4 regions of the Streptomyces sp. NBC_00659 genome follow, and region 1 is predicted to be linked to each of the others. Evidence: riboswitches for the same ligand, from Rfam matches in the RefSeq annotation. Region 1 holds a riboswitch; each other region holds the start of a gene.
The links. A riboswitch is a leader RNA that binds a small molecule or an ion and turns the genes downstream of it on or off. The one in region 1 is predicted to bind cobalamin.
Positions count from the first base shown of each region.

Region 2: linked by a shared signal. The riboswitch ahead of metE (5-methyltetrahydropteroyltriglutamate--homocysteine S-methyltransferase) and the one ahead of OG410_RS01530 ((2Fe-2S) ferredoxin domain-containing protein) in region 1 are both predicted to bind cobalamin.
Region 3: linked by a shared signal. The riboswitch ahead of OG410_RS10880 (cobalamin biosynthesis protein) and the one ahead of OG410_RS01530 ((2Fe-2S) ferredoxin domain-containing protein) in region 1 are both predicted to bind cobalamin.
Region 4: linked by a shared signal. The riboswitch ahead of OG410_RS13735 (prenyltransferase/squalene oxidase repeat-containing protein) and the one ahead of OG410_RS01530 ((2Fe-2S) ferredoxin domain-containing protein) in region 1 are both predicted to bind cobalamin.

Region 1 is NZ_CP109031.1:369,071-373,275, forward strand. Features, by position in the region: gene OG410_RS01510 (MSMEG_1061 family FMN-dependent PPOX-type flavoprotein) at 1-3, shown strand, start outside; gene OG410_RS01515 (hypothetical protein) at 650-967, shown strand; gene OG410_RS01520 (ArsR/SmtB family transcription factor) at 1,219-2,016, shown strand; gene OG410_RS01525 (hypothetical protein) at 2,073-2,228, opposite strand; gene OG410_RS01530 ((2Fe-2S) ferredoxin domain-containing protein) at 2,225-2,617, opposite strand; cobalamin riboswitch at 2,892-3,068, opposite strand; gene OG410_RS01535 (hypothetical protein) at 3,501-4,205, shown strand, end outside.
Region 2 is NZ_CP109031.1:8,010,041-8,014,245, reverse strand. Features, by position in the region: gene OG410_RS35020 (hypothetical protein) at 1-1,432, shown strand, start outside; cobalamin riboswitch at 1,567-1,789, shown strand; gene metE (5-methyltetrahydropteroyltriglutamate--homocysteine S-methyltransferase) at 1,955-4,205, shown strand, end outside.
Region 3 is NZ_CP109031.1:2,507,168-2,511,372, forward strand. Features, by position in the region: gene OG410_RS10870 (inorganic phosphate transporter) at 1-1,218, shown strand, start outside; gene OG410_RS10875 (hypothetical protein) at 1,239-1,457, shown strand; cobalamin riboswitch at 1,617-1,757, shown strand; gene OG410_RS10880 (cobalamin biosynthesis protein) at 1,865-2,836, shown strand; gene OG410_RS10885 (cobyric acid synthase) at 2,833-4,205, shown strand, end outside.
Region 4 is NZ_CP109031.1:3,178,916-3,183,120, reverse strand. Features, by position in the region: gene OG410_RS13745 (CbiQ family ECF transporter T component) at 1-202, opposite strand, end outside; gene OG410_RS13740 (SCO2322 family protein) at 518-1,174, opposite strand; gene OG410_RS13735 (prenyltransferase/squalene oxidase repeat-containing protein) at 1,171-2,409, opposite strand; cobalamin riboswitch at 2,502-2,647, opposite strand; gene OG410_RS13730 (phosphotransferase) at 2,720-3,382, shown strand; gene OG410_RS13725 (MBL fold metallo-hydrolase) at 3,566-4,205, opposite strand, start outside.

The DNA.
Region 1 (4,205 bases):
TAGCGGGCCGCCGGCCAGCGATTACCGAACCGCCGGCCCGCCGAATCCCGGGACCGGCATGCCCCGAACTCCATGGCGGGGCCTCCCGTGAGGTCACCCGCGGCGTCGGCACTCCGGCCGACGCCTTGGCGACGGGGTTCGCCCTGCCCGATGCCGTCCGAACCAGCGGACAGGTGAGTGATCACCCTTCTACGCTGGCGGCATGACGGGATATCCGGGCTTCGGTGTGCTTCTGGCAAGGCTGCTGGATCACAGGAAGCTGGACATCGGCACTCTGGCACGGCAATCCGGAGTCCCCGAACCCGAGCTCCAAAGGGTCTTCGCCGGCGTCGCGCCGAGCCCGTCCCTGCTCCGACGGCTCGGACCCGCACTCGGCCTCCATGCCGCAGACGTATTCGTGATCGCGGGGGCGACGGTTCCGGACGACCTTTCGCCTCTGGACGCAGAGGCAGGGAGGTGGGTTCCGCAGGTCGTGAGACGTGCCGTAGAGCTCCCGTCCGAGAAGAAGAGCGAGTTGCTCCACCTAGTCCGGTCGTTGCCACAGCGGAAGGTCGTGCAGTCACCGGCGTTCCCGCGGGTCGATGTCCCGCCCCCGGGGCCGCCCGGGGCCCTGCTCGTCCGGATGCTCAGATACAGGAACCTGCATTGGATGGGCATCGCCAGGGTCTTCCACTCCCTGACCGGCCGGTACTGGTCCCCGTCCACGTACGGAATGGTGGGCGCCGGCCGCAAGGAGGTGACCCCCGACCTCGTGGCCGATTTCGGGACCGTGCTGGGCATTCCCGCCGAGGACCTGGGCGCCCTGATGGGCATCCCGCCTTCCGAGGAGCCCCACACTCGGGAGCCGGCGGCGGCCGGCGTGGCCGAGCTGATCTGGGACCTGCGGCGCCTGACCGCCGACCAGGTGCGACACACAGGCAAAGCGGCCGCATCCCTGTGGTCACCTCGACCGAATCCCCGACGCTGATGACGTGTTGAGGGCCAGTCAGCGCCCGCCAGGCAGCCGTCGACCAGATATCCAGATGCCCTCCCGCGTGCTTCGTCCATACGTATCCAGGCGAACTCGCTCGGCCTCGGCACCGCCGAACGGTGCAGGGGCCCGGCGACCCTCGTCCGGCTGCGGGGGCCGACCTTGACATGCAGCTTATTGGCTGCCTAAATTAAAGGCAGCCGGAAGGCTGCATATTGACAGGCGGAGGCCTGGGTACGGGGACGGGCATGGACGAGGTGTTCAAGGCGCTGGCCGATCCGACGCGGCGCGCACTGCTCGACTCGCTCAACGCGCACAACGGGCAGACCCTGCGCGAGCTGTGTACAGGACTCGACATGGCCCGGCAGTCCGTCAGCAAGCACCTCGCGGTGCTGGAGGAGGCCGGGCTCGTCACCACCGTGCGGCGGGGCCGGGAGAAGCTGCACTACCTCAACGCAGCGCCCGTGCACGAGATCGCTCACCGGTGGATCAGCCGCTACGACCGGACCAGGGTCCAAGCCCTGGCGGACCTGAAACTCGCCCTGGAGGAGACCGCGATGGACGCTGCGCCGACCTTCGTCTACACCACCTACATCCGCACCACCCCGCAAAAGCTCTGGCAGGCGCTGACCGAGCCCGCCTTCACCCGCCGCTACTGGTCCACGGAGTTCGCCACGGACTGGTCCGTGGGCTCACCGATGACCTGGGACAACCATGGCGTACAGATCAGCGACCCGAAGCAGGTCGTGCTGGAGGCCGAGCCCTGCAGCCGGCTCTCCTACACCTGGCACGCCATCACCCCGGAGCTCGCCAAACGCTTCGACTGGGACGAGGAGTTGCTCGCCAAGCTGTCCGGCGAGGCCCGCTCGAAGGTCACCTTCACCATCGAGGAGGCCGCCGCGCAGGTCGTGAAGCTCACCGTCGTACACGACGGATTCGAGCCCGGGTCGAGCCTGGCCGGGATGGTCAGCCACGGCTGGCCGAACGTGGTGGCAAGCATGAAGTCGCTCCTGGAGACCGGCGAACCACTCCCGGACGATGCGTGACCGGATGCGTGACCCGACTCGTGGCCCGACTCGTGGCCCGATGCGTGACTTCCCGATCAGGGATCGACGACATCACGAGCTGTCACATCCTGGCGCATCGCCGCAACGATTCGGATCGTCATCAGTTCACCGACCCGCGCCATGACACTGCCGCCCCAGCATTCATGGCGGACCAGAGAAAGAGTGTCCACCAGGCCGGCTTTCGCGCTCATCGCGCCCTCCGGGGCGGAGTGAAGACGTAGAGGTCGAGGATGTCGGGGCAAGGGGCGACGCCGGGGCCACCGGCTTTGACCCAGGCGGCGATGTCGTCCGTGGCATCGGGGTCGTTGACGAGGCCGAGCCAGACCGGGCGGGCGCCCGCGGCACGTGCGGCGGCGGAGGGCTGGACGACGATCACGTTGGCGTGTTCGCACACGTCGAGGCAGGCCGCGATGCGCACCGGTGCGCTCTCGGCCAGGCGTGCTGTCTGCCGGGCGTGATCCACTCCGGTGACTTTCGGGCTTCCGCAGCAGCAGTCCCGGCAGACGACGACGCGGCACGGCGCCGGTTCGACGAGGGTTCGCTCCGTAGGGGCTTCGTCAGGTCGCTCGCGAGATGTCATGCGTCACCCTTCAAACTGCTCGCACCTCGCGACGTCGCCCTTACCGAGGATCGAGAGGCGCGATGCGGCAACAAGGTCGGGTGTCGATCCGGGTAGCCCGCGGCGGCGGACCTCGTCGTGTCCTCGGTGTCGTTCTTCGGGCCGCCGCAGACGGTGGCCGGCACGGCGGTGACCGGCAGGGCGGGTTTGACGTGACGGGCGGGAGTGGGGAGCAAGGGCAGACCTCGGGGTCGGGGCTCGTACGCGGAGCCTGGACTGTGGATGTCCTCCACGCCGGGGCGCGGAGGTGCCAGCAGGTCTTCGGACTCGGGTTCGTCCGGACGAGGCGCCTTCCCGGTCTCCCAGTGGCTCGCGTGCCCCGCCCGTTCCCCTCACCGCTGCGCGTCAGTTCCGGATTCGCACCGGATTCCCTGGCCTCGGATGAGGCTCAACTGGCCTGATGAGGCTATCAAGCTCGTCGTACCGTCAGTTCGTGCGATCGATCACGGGGCACGAGGTACGGGACGAACGTGCTGGTGTTCTGGTCGATCCGCAGAGGACCGGCCGAGGGGCGGTACGGCCTTCCCCGACAGTCCGCCGCTGCCTGCTGTCCACCCTGCCGGTCGTGGCACTGGTCGCATTCGGCTACTGCGCTCTGCCAGCCTGTCCGAGAAGCTTGTGCGCTCAACTCCGGCCCCTATGGCTCCATCTTCAGCCCAAATCCTGTTGGCCGCCCTCGCGGTCGTCATGGTGCGGCGGTCTCCGCGGGAAGGGCAGTGTTCGCGTCATCCGATGAACTCGGATGAGGCAGCACGGGGTCACCCCCGGGGCCGGAGTCTCTGGCAGCGCTCGTATTCTTCGTTCCCTCACATCAATCGGACACAGCGAAGAGACGACGGAATCGATGATCGGCAGCTTTGTGGCCCTCGTGGTGGTCCCCTTGGCCATGGCCGGGCTGGCTCGATGGGCGGCGGCAAGGCGGCGGCATGGCCTGGCAGCGGGCCGGGCCGTTCACTTCCGCTGCCGACTCGACGGCCGCAAGGGCCGACTGCTGGCCGACCCGCGCCTCGACGGACCCGTCTTCCTCGACCGCTCCGGCGGTGCCACTGCCCTGCCGCGCGGCGGCGAGGCCCTGGACGCGACGGTCACCACCACGGGCCAGGCCGCCTTCGAGAAGGTCGGCCTGCGCTACCGGACACCCGACGGCCAGGTGTTGCGGCTGGGCCTGGGCACACACGACGCGCGGACGATCGGTGCCTGGCTGAGCGAACAGGCCCACCCGACCCTCGCACCCGCCCGCCGGCCGCTGTTGCCGACCGCGCCGCTATGGGCAGTGCTGGCGCTCGTGGCGTCGCTGTTCGTGGGCTTGGCCGCAGCGGACTTCGCCCTGCTCGGAAAACACACCTCCGCCGAGGTCGTCCGTCCGAACCGGGCCGAGGACGGCTGCATCGTCAGCTGGGACGGCGGTTCGCAGCATACGACTGTGGACTGCGACACGGCAGACGTCCGTCCGGGCGATCACGTCCCGATCATCGCGCTGCCCTGGCCCTTCCTGGGTGAGGCCATAGATACGCGGACCTCCTTGATCGTGGTCGCCGTCCTCGGGGGC
Region 2 (4,205 bases), 7.6 Mb from region 1:
CCGGCACGTGGGTACCGGAGAGGTCGTCGGCCTGACCGACGGCAACGACGGCTGCGACCTGGCCCACGGCGAATACGCCGAGGACTTGAGAAAGCTGGAGAAGATCCTCGGCCACCAGAACGCGAAGGTGGACACGGACCGGCCCTACCGCACGGTCGTCTTCTTCGCGCCGCTGAGCGTCGGCTCGACGTCCAAGCGCACCGCGCCCATCGGCTTCCAGACACTGCGCGGCGCGCTGCTCGCCCAGAAGAACGTCAACAGCCGCCGCCTCAAGGCTCAGGTGCCCGTACGCCTGCTCGTCGCCAACGCCGGCGAGTCCTTCCACTACGGCTCGCGCGGCGGCCTGAACCAGAGCAACAAAAGCACTGTGGACGTCGCGAAGATGATCGTCGACCGGGCGGGCCGGGACCACATCGCGGCCGTCATGGGTCTCCACCAGAGCCGTCCGGAGTCCCAGCAGGCCGCGATCGAACTGGGAGCCCAGGGCATCACCGTCCTGGGGACCGGCGTCTCGGGCCAGCGCATGGTCGACGGCGACTCGCCCGTGTCGTACTTCCAGCTCTCACCGCCCGACGCACGCATCGCCGAGGTCATGGCGTCCTTCGCCCGCCACTCGCCTCAGCTGCACGCTCTGACGGACCCCGCTCCCAGCGACTCCGGTCCGGCCGCCGTCGTGGTCTACGACCCCAAGGACGAGTACTTCAGCGCCGACCTCGCCCACCGGTTCGACACCGCCTACCGCTCGACCGGGCCGGTGCACTTCGTGAAGTACGGCGAGATGGAGAACGGCCGCACCACACGGGCCATCGCCGGCACCGTCTGCGCACTCGTCCACAGCACAGGCGGTTTCGTCCTGTACGCGGGCCGCTCCAGCGTCATGGAGGATCTCTTCGAGCACATGCAGACCGACCAGGCCTGCCGCGCCCGCGTCGCCCCGGTACCGGTGCTGGCGGAGAGCCCGGCGCCGGACGTGATCCTGCATCCGAGCCTGATGCGCAAGGAATACGGCGCGCTGAAGCTCTTCTACAACCAGTTCAGCCTCCCGCTGCCCGACGGGCCCTTCGGCGAGAAGTTCGGCCAGGCCTTCCACCTGTCCGCCGAGAACGACGCCGCGCTCGGATACGACGCCGTCAAGATCCTCTCCGAGGCCATGAACGCCATCATCTCGACGGACCCGGGCTTCTCACCCAGGGCGCTCGTCACCCGTCTGCAGGATCCCGGCATCCACAACTACGTGGGGGAATCCGGGGTCATCACCCTGGACAGCGATCACCACTACCCGCCGAACAAGGAGATCCACATTCGCGAGATCACCCCCGCCGGAGACAAGCTCACGGACCTGACCTGCGGGATGCTCTCGCAAGGAGCGAGGGACGCCACCCACTGGGGCCCCGATGACCGTTTCGACTGCCCGGTGGACAGCGTGTCCTGACGCTTCATCAGGCTGCGGCGGGAGGCGAAGTGTCCCGCCCCGGCCCACGGCGGCTTCCGTCATTCCGAGGATCCGGCCACGGGGTAGGGGACGAAGGTGATGGATGTGCCGCCCTCTTCGGCACGTCACCCCGTAGGGTGGCCGGTGCAGCTGGTTCGCCCCGTCCGCCAGTCGGGATGCGTCGTAAGAGGGAACCCGGTGGGAATCCGGGACTGCCCCGCAGCGGTGAGCGGGAACGACCGCCGTCATACGCACTGGACCCGACGAACAGGGTCCGGGAAGCGACGGCCAGTAGGTGTCCTCCGCCAGGAAGACGTGCCCGCAAGTCCGAAGACCTGCCCGTTGCCCGCGCACGAACCACTCGTGCGCGGACATCCCGGTGACCTCGTGGGCGGGTCGGCGTACATATCGGCGGACGACCGCGCTGTTCCGAGCCGTGTCGCTTCCGTCCGGTTCGTCACCCCTTCGCACTCGCGTCCCGTTGCCGGGATCTCAGGGATTCATCTCGCGAAGGAGATCTCCGTGACCACCAAGCACGCAGCCGCGACAGCACGGGCCACCGTGTACGGCTACCCGCGCCAGGGTCCGAACCGGGAACTGAAGAAGGCGATCGAGGGCTACTGGAAGGGCCGCGTCACCGCCGACGCCCTCCGCGCCACCGCCGCCGAACTGCGTCGCGCGAACTGGCGCGAGCTGGCCGACGCCGGCATCGACGAGGTGCCGACCGGTGACTTCTCGTACTACGACCACGTCCTCGACACCACCGTCATGGTCGGTGCGATCCCCGCCCGCCACCGCGCCACGGCCGACTCGGACGCCCTGGACGGCTACTTCGCCATGGCGCGCGGCACCCAGGACGTGGCGCCGCTCGAGATGACGAAGTGGTTCGACACCAACTACCACTACCTGGTGCCCGAACTGGGCCCGGACACCGTCTTCACGGCCGACTCCACCCAGCAGGTCACCGAGCTGAAGGAGGCACTCGCCCTCGGGCTGAGCGCCCGCCCGGTGCTGGTCGGCCCGGTCACCTACCTCCTCCTGTCCAAGCCCGCCCCTGGCGTACCGGCGGACTTCGACCCGCTCACCCTCCTCGACCGGCTGCTGCCGGTGTACGCCGAGGTCCTCGCCGACCTGCGCGCGGCGGGCGCGGAGTGGGTCCAGCTGGACGAGCCCGCCCTCGCCCAGGACCGGACCCCGGCCGAGCTGGACGCCGCGGCGCGCACCTACCGCGGGCTCGGCGCGCTCACCGACCGGCCGAAGCTCCTGGTCGCCTCGTACTTCGACCGGCTCGGCGACGCCCTGCCGGTACTGGCCAAGGCTCCGATCGAAGGTCTCGCCCTGGACTTCACCGAAGCCGCCGCCGCCAACCTCGACGACCTCGCCGCTGTCGGCGGACTGCCCGGCAAACGCCTGGTCGCCGGTGTGGTCGACGGCCGCAACATCTGGGTGAACGACCTGGCCACGTCGCTGTCCACCCTCGGCACCCTGCTCGGCCTGGCCGACCGGGTCGACGTGTCGGCCTCCAGCTCCCTGCTCCACGTCCCGATCGACGCGGCCCTGGAGCGGGACATCGAACCGCAGATCCTGCGCTGGCTCGCCTTCGCCCGCCAGAAGACGGCGGAGATCGTCACCCTCGCCAAGGGCCTCACCCAGGGCACCGGCACGATCGCGGGCGAACTCGCCTCCAACCGTGCCGCCCTGGCCTCCCGCGCGAACTCGCCGATCACGCACGACCCCGCGGTACGGGCCCGCGCCGCCGCCGTCACGGACGCCGACGCCCGCCGGTCCCAGCCCTACCCCGAGCGGGCCGCGGCCCAGCGCGCCCACCTCGGCCTGCCCCTGCTGCCGACCACCACCATCGGCTCCTTCCCGCAGACCGCCGAACTGCGCACCGCCCGCGCCGACCTGCGCACCGGCCGCATCGACACGGCCGGTTACGAGGAGCGCATCAAGGCCGAGATCCAGGAGGTCATCTCCTTCCAGGAGAAGACCGGTCTCGACGTCCTCGTGCACGGTGAGGCCGAACGCAACGACATGGTGCAGTACTTCGCCGAGCAGCTCACCGGGTACCTGGCCACGCAGCACGGCTGGGTGCAGTCCTACGGCACCCGCTACGTCCGCCCGCCGATCCTGGCCGGCGACATCACGCGGCCCGAACCGATGACGGTGCGCTGGACGACGTACGCGCAGTCCCTGACCGATCGGCCGGTCAAGGGCATGCTCACCGGGCCGGTCACCATGCTCGCCTGGTCCTTCGTCCGCGACGACCAGCCTCTCGGCGACACCGCCCGCCAGGTCGCCCTCGCCCTGCGCGACGAGGTCAACGACCTGGAGGCGGCGGGCAGTTCGGTGATCCAGGTCGACGAGCCGGCCCTGCGCGAGACCCTGCCGCTGCGCACTGCCGACCGGCCGGCCTACCTGGCATGGGCCACGGAGGCGTTCCGGCTCAGCACCAGCGGGGTGCGCCCGGACACGCAGATCCACACGCACATGTGCTACGCCGAGTTCGGGGACATCGTCCAGGCCATCGACGACCTGGACGCCGACGTCATCAGCCTGGAGGCCGCACGCTCCCACATGCAGGTGGCCCGCGAACTCGCCTCGCACGGCTACCCGCGCGAGGCGGGACCCGGTGTGTACGACATCCACTCCCCGCGCGTCCCCAGCACGCAGGAGGCAGCCGAACTGCTGCGGGCCGGGCTGAAGGCCATCCCCGCCGAACGGCTGTGGGTGAACCCCGACTGCGGCCTGAAGACCCGCGGCTGGCCCGAGA
Region 3 (4,205 bases), 2.1 Mb from region 1:
GGAATCGTGATCGTCACCGCTCTCGTGTTCGATTTCACGAACGGTTTCCACGACACCGCCAACGCGATGGCCACCACCATCTCGACCGGCGCACTCAAGCCCAAGGTCGCGGTGGCCATGTCCGCCGCGCTCAACCTTGTCGGCGCCTTCCTCTCGGTGGAGGTCGCCAACACGATCTCCAAAGGCCTCGTCGACGAATCCGGCATCCAGCCAGAAGTGATCTTCGCCGCCCTCGTCGGCGCGATCCTCTGGAACCTGGTGACGTGGCTCGTCGGACTCCCGTCCAGCTCCTCGCACGCCCTCATGGGCGGCCTGGTCGGCGCCACCATCGCCTCCGCCGGTACCGGCGCCGTGCACGGGGACGTCCTGGTCGGCAAGGTGCTCCTGCCCGCCGTCGCCGCCCCGATCGTCGCCGGCCTGGCCGCGATGTTCGCCACCCGGCTGTCGTACAAACTCAGTGGCAACGCCGACACCAAGGCCACCAAGAAGGGCTACCGCGCCGGCCAGATAGCCTCCGCGGGCTTGGTCTCGCTGGCCCACGGCACCAACGACGCGCAGAAGACGATGGGCATCATCACCCTGGCCCTGGTCGCCGGTGGCGCCGTCGCTCCCGACTCCGACCCGCCGGTCTGGGTCATCCTCTCCGCCGGTCTGGCCATCGCGCTCGGCACCTACCTGGGCGGCTGGCGCATCATCCGCACGATGGGCAAGGGTCTGACCGACCTCCAGCCGCGGCAGGGCTTCGCCGCCCAGACCAGCGCGGCGACGGTCATCCTGGCCTCCTCGCACATCGGTTTCTCCCTCTCCACCACGCACTCGGTCTCCGGTTCCGTGATGGGCGCCGGTCTCGGCCGCAAGGGCGGTGTGGTCCGCTGGTCCACCGCCAAGCGGATGGTCGTCGCCTGGGTCCTCACGCTGCCCGCCGCCGCCCTGGTCGGCGCGCTCGCCGAATGGGTGACCGGTTTCGGCGCCTGGGGCACCACGCTGGTCGCCGTGTTCCTGGTCGTTTCGAGCTTCGCGATCTGGCGCCGCTCGCGCCGCGAGGTCATCGACCACACCAACGTGAACGACACCGAGGAGCCCGCCGGTGTGGTGACCGCGGCCATCGCCGCCGTCACCCCGCCCCCGGCCGGCACCGTGGCCGAAGGCCTCACGGCCACCATCCCGGCTCCGGCCGAGCCCACGGCGAGCACGTCCGCGCCGTCCCCCGTGGCCTGAGAACCGAAGGAACAAACAGCATGCACATCGACTGGTCAGCCCTCGGCTCCGTCTTCGGGGTCAGCCTCGGAGTGACCGTGGCCCTCGTCGCCCTCTTCACCCTCGGCGTCGCCGGCCTCTCCAAGAAGGAGTCCGCCCAGGGCGGATCCGCGGTCGCGGCGGCCACCGGCGCGTACGTCTGCTTCGCGGCCTGCGCCGCGGCGGTGGTGTACGGCATCTCCCTGATCATCACCAAGTAACCCGGCAGGCGCCGCCCGGAACCGGGCCGCGCCGAGCGGTACCGCGCGTGGGGTGCGGGACGGATCACCGTCCCGCACCCCACGCGTATGCCGTCCCGCCCCCACGCGTATGTGGGCCTGCGCACACTGTCCCTCCGCAGGTCAACAGCCAGTTGACGGCCGTTCTCACCCCGTGGTGGACTGCCGGAGCCAAGTACGGCGGCATGAGAGGAAGCCGGTGCGAATCCGGCGCGGTCCCGCCACTGTCATCGGGGAAGAAACTCCCCGGGAGCCAGGAACTCTCACCGCCGGTCTCGTCGAACCAGGGCGTGGACACCCTGAGTGAGGACATATCGCCATGCGCGGCTGCCCGTTGCCCGTTTCGCTGAGTACGAGGGTTCCGCTCCACCCCACGGCCGGCTGACCCCGTGCGTGCCGATCGCGTCTTCGCGTACGGCGCCGCCGCCGGCCTCCTCGGCGACCTGCTGCTCGGCGATCCCCGCCGGGGGCATCCGGTCGCCGCGTTCGGGCGGGCCGCCGCGGCCGTGGAGCGGACACTGTGGCGCGACCACCGCGGGTGGGGCGCCCTGCACACCGCCATCTGCGTCGGCGGCGCCACCGGACTCGCCGCGCTCGCGAGCCATGGCGTACGCGGTTCACGCACCGCCTCCGTCGCCCTGACCGCCGCCGCCACCTGGGCCGTCGTCGGGGGAACCTCCCTCGGCCGCGAGGCGCGGGCGGTCGGCGGCGCGCTCGCGGCCGGTGACCTCGACGCGGCCCGGGAGCGGCTGCCGCATCTGTGCGGACGCGATCCTCAGGCGCTGGACGCCGACGGCGTCGCGCGCGCCGTCGTCGAGTCCGTCGCCGAGAACACCTCCGACGCCGTCGTGGGCGCCCTGGTCTGGGGCGCCGTCGGCGGAGTGCCGGGACTCGTCGCCTTCCGCGCCGTGAACACGCTCGACGCGATGGTCGGACACAAGTCCCCCCGTCACCGGCGCTACGGCTGGGCCTCCGCCCGGCTCGACGACGTCGCCGGCTGGCCCGGAGCCCGGCTGACCGCCGTCCTCGCGGCCGTGGCCGGATCCGACCCACGCGGTGCCGTACGTGCCTGGCGCGCGGACGCCCGCAAGCATCCGAGCCCCAACGCCGGGCCCGTGGAGGCCTCGTTCGCGGGCGCGCTCGGCGTGCGGCTCGGCGGCACCCTCTCGTACGGCGGACGCGTCGAGCACCGGCCCGTGCTCAACGGCGCGGGGCGCGCCGTCCACGTCCACGACATCGAACGGGCCGTACGGCTGTCCCGGCGCGTCGGCTGGCTCGCGCTCGGCGTGAGCGCCGCCGGACGGGCTCTGCTCGCCGGAACCGGACGGGATTCGTCCACCAGGAAGGGACGCACCGCATGAGCGGCGGGCTGCTGATCGCCGGGACCACCTCGGACGCCGGCAAGAGTGTCGTGACCGCCGGGATCTGCCGGTGGCTGGCGCGCCAGGGCGTCAAGGTCGCGCCCTTCAAGGCGCAGAACATGTCCCTGAACTCGTTCGTGACGCGCGAGGGCGCCGAGATCGGGCGGGCGCAGGCCATGCAGGCGCAGGCCGCCCGCGTGGAACCGACCGCGCTGATGAATCCCGTGCTCCTCAAGCCGGGCGGCGACCGCACCAGTCAGGTCGTCCTGATGGGCAAGCCGGTGGGCGAGATGAGCGCGCGCGGGTTCTTCGGGACGGCCGGGTCCGTGACGGACCCCTCGCCGGGCGCCGTGTCGTCCGGCGACCGGCTGCGCGGGGGTCGCCAGGAAGCACTCCTGGCGACCGTCCTCGACTGTCTGGCTCAGTTGCGGGGCACGTATGACGCGGTGATCTGTGAGGGAGCCGGCAGCCCGGCCGAGATCAATCTGCGGCGCACCGACATCGTGAACATGGGGGTGGCGCGCAACGCGGGACTTCCCGTGCTCGTCGTCGGCGACATCGACCGGGGCGGGGTGTTCGCCTCGTTCTTCGGGACGGTCGCGCTGCTGTCACCCGAGGACCAGGCGCTCGTCGCCGGGTTCCTCGTCAACAAGTTCCGGGGCGACGTCAGTCTGCTGGAGCCCGGGCTCGACATGCTGCACGGCCTGACCGGGCGGCGCACCTACGGCGTCCTGCCCTTCCAGCACGGACTCGGCATCGACGAGGAGGACGGCCTGCGCGTCTCGCTGCGCGGGGCCGTCCGCGAGTCGGCCGTCTCCTCCCCCGTCGGCGAGGACATCCTGCGGGTCGCCGTCTGCGCGGTCCCGCTGATGTCCAACTTCACCGACGTGGACGCGCTGGCCGCCGAACCGGGTGTCGTCGTGCGGTTCGTGGACCGGCCCGAGGAGCTGGCCGACGCGGACCTGGTCGTCGTGCCCGGGACCCGGGGCACCGTGAAGGCGCTCCGGTGGCTGCGCGAGCGCGGCCTCGCGGACGCGATCGCGCGCCGGGCCGCCGAGGGACGGCCGGTCCTCGGCGTCTGCGGCGGCTACCAGCTCCTCGGAGAGCACATCGAGGACGACGTCGAATCCCGCGCCGGTCATGTCGAGGGTCTCGGACTCCTCCCCGTACGCGTGAGGTTCGCGCGGGAGAAGACCCTGGCACGGCCGGTCGGGGAGGCCCTCGGCGAGCACGTCGAGGGGTACGAGATCCATCACGGAGTCGCCGAGGTGACCGGTGGCGAGGCGTTCTTCTCCGATGAGCACGGACACAGCCTGGACGGGTGCCGGGCCGGCGCCGTCTGGGGCACGCACTGGCACGGCTCGCTGGA
Region 4 (4,205 bases), 2.8 Mb from region 1:
GGACGGCCGCCGCCAGTTTCACGAACGCGGTGTAGGAGCGGGCCCAGGGGGCGTCGGTGCGGTGCGTGGCCACCACGAACCCCGCCACCGCCATGAGCAGCGCGAGCAGAAGCGGATTCGTGGTGCGGGAGGCCGCCGTACCGAGCCCCAGCGCCCAGATCCACCAGGCCCCGGGGTGCAGGGCGTGGGCCCGGTTCGCCACGGAGACGGTACGCGTACCGCTCGTACGGCTCGTACCGCTGCGGGGGAGGGAGAGGGGGAGAGCGCGGGGGCGGGAGCGGGAGGTCGGCGACGGTCCCGCCGGGCCGGTGCTCGGCGGGAGCGTCGTCTCATGTGTGTCCGGGTCCGGGCGCCGGGGGCCCGACACCCGGGGTTCCCGGTCCCGTTCGGGCGGGGCGGAGCCCCATCGCGCCGTGGGGCGGTCGCCAGTGGATGTGGTGGGGCGGTCGCCAGTGGATGTGGTGGGGCGGTCGCCAGTGGAGGTGGTGGGGCGGTCGGACTCGGTCATGACCTGCGCCTAGCCCCTGCGCCGACGGGCCTGCCAGACGGCCGCCGCACCCAGCGCGGCCACCGCGGCCGCTCCCGCCAGCAGGCCCACCGAAGGGCCCTGCCGGGCCGGTGCGGAGGTGTGCGGGCGGGCGGACGCGGCCGGTCCGGCGGCCGCGACCGGGTCGCCGCAGCCCGTCCGCGGATAGCCCGTGATGGCGCACAGCAGGGCGTTGGTGTCGTAGCGCAGGGGACCTGCCACCGCGGCCAGGGCCTCCGCGGTGCTCGCGTCGGGAGCGACCTGGGCGCAGGCGGTGCGCGCGGACGGCGGCCGCTCGCCGGACGGCGCGTCGGCGGCGGTGCCCGGGTCGATGACCAGGGCCACCCGCTTCTTGCCGTGCCGGGCGGGCGTCTTGGCGCATATCGCGGCGAACTCCCGCTCCCCGCGCGGCTGTACGGCGTGCTGGGAGTCCTCGCTCACCGCGAAGCGGAAGCCCTGGACGTCGCCGTCGGACGGCCGCGCGGTCGACGGACCCTGGGTGGCGTAGGTCCACTTCCCGCCGGTCAGGTCCCAGAAGGACCAGTAGCGGTAGCCGACGGCTCCGGCCTGCCCCGCGCCGCCGAGGACGAGGAGCAGGAGAGCCAGCGCCAGGGCCAGAAGGGGCGCGGTCGTCCGACGGGCGGTCACAGCTGGCGCTTCTTGTTGCGGCCGCTGATCAGGAAGCCGATGCCGATGCCCGCGACCAGGCCGACGCCGACGATCCACCAGACGCCGAGCCCGTTGCCGTCGTCCTTCTTCTCGTCGTTCTTCTTCTCGCTCGGGCTCGCCGAGGCACCCGCCGCGGCCGGCGCCGGGCCCGTGGCGTTGAGCTGTGCCACGAGGTCCTTGCCGCCGAAGTCGCGCGGGTCGGTGCCGGTGGCGTGCGCGGCGAAGATCAGCTGTGCGTACGCGGCGGGGCCGGACTGAGCCGCCCAGTCCGCGGAGTTCTTCTCCAGCCAGGCGAGCGGCTTCTGCGCGGGCTTCGCCGCACCGATGGCCGACAGGGCCACGACCGCGTCCGCCGTGTTGCCGTAGTCGGGCTGGTCCTTGGCACCGGGGAGCGCGGACTTCAGGTACGAGGTCTTCGCCAGCGCCTTGGCGAGATAGCCGGCGCCGTTCCCCGCCGCGGTCGCGATGTCGGGAGTGTCGAGGGTGTGGCAACCCGTGAGGTCGAACTTGTAGCCGGTCGCCGCCACGAAGCCCTGGCCCATGCCGGCCGTCACGCCCGCCGCGGTCGCGTCCGCGTTCGCCGCCAGCTTGCCCTTCTTGTCGGGCTGGTAGGCGAAGGCGCCGTCGCCCTCCGCGTCGCAGGCCGTCGACAGCTTCAGCAGGGCGTCGAAGGGTGACTTGCCGTCCTTGGAGACGCTCGCGGGCTTCTTGCCGACCGCCTTCAGCGCGCCGATCACGACGGACGTCGAGTTGGCGTCGCTGGGTCCGCCGGCCATGTAGCCCCAGCCGCCGTCCTTGTTCTGCGCGGACTTCAGCCAGGTGACGGCCTTGCCGGTGGCGTCGTCGTGCCCGCCGAGTGCGGCGAGCGCCTGGACGGCGGCCGCGGTGCTGTTGGTGTCGACCTGGGTCTTCGCGTCGCACGCGGCACTCGCGTCGGCGCGGTACGCGGCGAAGGCGCCGTTCGCGCACTGCTGGCCGGTCAGCCAGTCCACGGCCTTCTCGGCGGGCCGCACACCGACGGTGTGCTGGGCGAGCAGCGCGAGCGACTGGCGCCACACGCCGTCGTAGGTCGGGTCGCCGGAGCCGAACAGGCCCGAGGGCAGCGCCACCGAGGGCGACGGCGACGGGGAGGAGTCGGCGGAGGCGGCCGGTGCGACGACCGCCCCGATGACGGCGGTGGCGGCCAGTACCGCTGCGGTGCGGCGAACAAACATGACTCTCCCTGCGGGGAGCCGGGCAGCACCGGGCACACAGAGGTATCCGGGCGGCTCCGGCTCCGTATCCCTCGACGATGCCGGCCGTCGGCGGGCTGCCGAGGGCGCGAGCCGGTCACGTCCCGTGCGAGGCGATCCGGCTCACCACCGAAGTGGATCACGGTTGCGGGTCAGCGCCGGATTCGCACCGGCTTCTCCTCGTAAGGGTGTGATGACGACGCGCACACTCTACCGGCCGCCCGGATTCCGCCGGGTGTTGCCTGGGGCACGGGCCCGGAGTGACCTGGGCGACATCCGCTAGGTTCGGGTCATGCGAACGGGGAGACTGCTCGGCTCGGGGCGTTCGGCGGACGTCTACGAGATCGACGAGGCGTGGGTGCTGCGGCGGGACCGCGAGGGCTGGGGCGACGCGACGGCCGAGGCGGCGGTGATGCAGCACGTGCGCTCGCACGGTTATCCGGTGCCGGGGGTGCGGGCCGCGACCGGCGGGGACCTGGTGATGGAGCGGCTGTCCGGGCCGACCATGCTGGAGGCCTTCGGCCAGGGCCTGCTCTCCGCCCAGGAGGCGGGCCTCACCCTGGCCAGGCTGCTGCGCAAGCTGCACGTCGTGCCCGCGCGGCTCTCCGCCGACCCCGCCGTCCGTGTGCTGCACCTGGATCTGCACCCCGACAACGTGATGCTCACCCCGGACGGGCCGAAGGTCATCGACTGGTCCAACGCCGAGGAGGGGGCACCCGGTCTCGACTGGGCCATGTCCGCCGTGATCCTCGCCCAGGTCGCCGTCGGCGGCGAGGCGGTCGGGGGCGTGGCCGAGGAGACGCTGGAGGCGCTGCTCGACGGGAACGAGGACCAGGTGACGGAGGAGGGGCTCGAGGAGGCGGCATCGCGCAGGGCGGCCAACCCGACGATGAGCACGCGTGAGACCGGACTCCTGGGCGAGGCGGACGCGTTGATACGGGAGCTGCTGGGCTGAGCGATCGGCCGGGTGCGGGAGCTGCTGGGCCGGGTGATCGGTGGGTGCGGGTGACGCCGGGCCGGGTGATCGGAGTGCCTGGGGTCGGTCGGGCCGGGTGATCGGAGTGCCTGGGGTCGGTCGGGCCGGGTGACCGGTGGGTCTGGGCTCGACCGGGCCTGGTGATCGGTGGGTGGGGCTGTGTCACACCGCCGTGTAGGTCACCGGGTCGCTGCCCGTCACGGCCTCCGCCCGGCCCAGCTTCACCAGTCGGCGAATGTGGGCCTCGGCCTCGGAGACCGCGATGTTCCGTGATCCGTAGGGGATGTCGGCCCAGGGGCGGTTCCACTCCATGCGTTCGGCGAGCTGCCAGGGCGTGAGCGGTACGGAGAGCAGCGTGAGCAGGCCGGTGAGCCGCTCCTCGTGGTGCGCGAGCAGCTCCGCGACCCGGGACGGGGCGTCGGTGAACACGTGCTGGTGGGCAGGGAGCACCTCGGCGGGGGCGAGGCGTCCGACGCGTTCCAGGGAGTCGAGGTAGTCGCCGAGCGGGTCGGCGATCTCCGCGAGGCCCTCGATCCCGTTCGCGTAGGGAGGGCGCCCGTGGGTGTCCGGGTCCTCGTAGAGACCGATGTGCGGGGTGATCCTCGGCAGCAGATGGTCGCCGGAGAACAGGCGTCCGTTGCCGGGCAGCCGGTCCGGGTGGGCCTCCTCCAGGTGGAGGCAGACGTGCCCGGGTGTGTGGCCGGGGGTCCAGACGGCGCGCAGCCGGCGGCCGGGCAGGGGCAGGAGTTCGCCGGGGACGATCTCGCGGTCGGGCAGCGCGGGCGAGAAGCCGGGCAGCGTA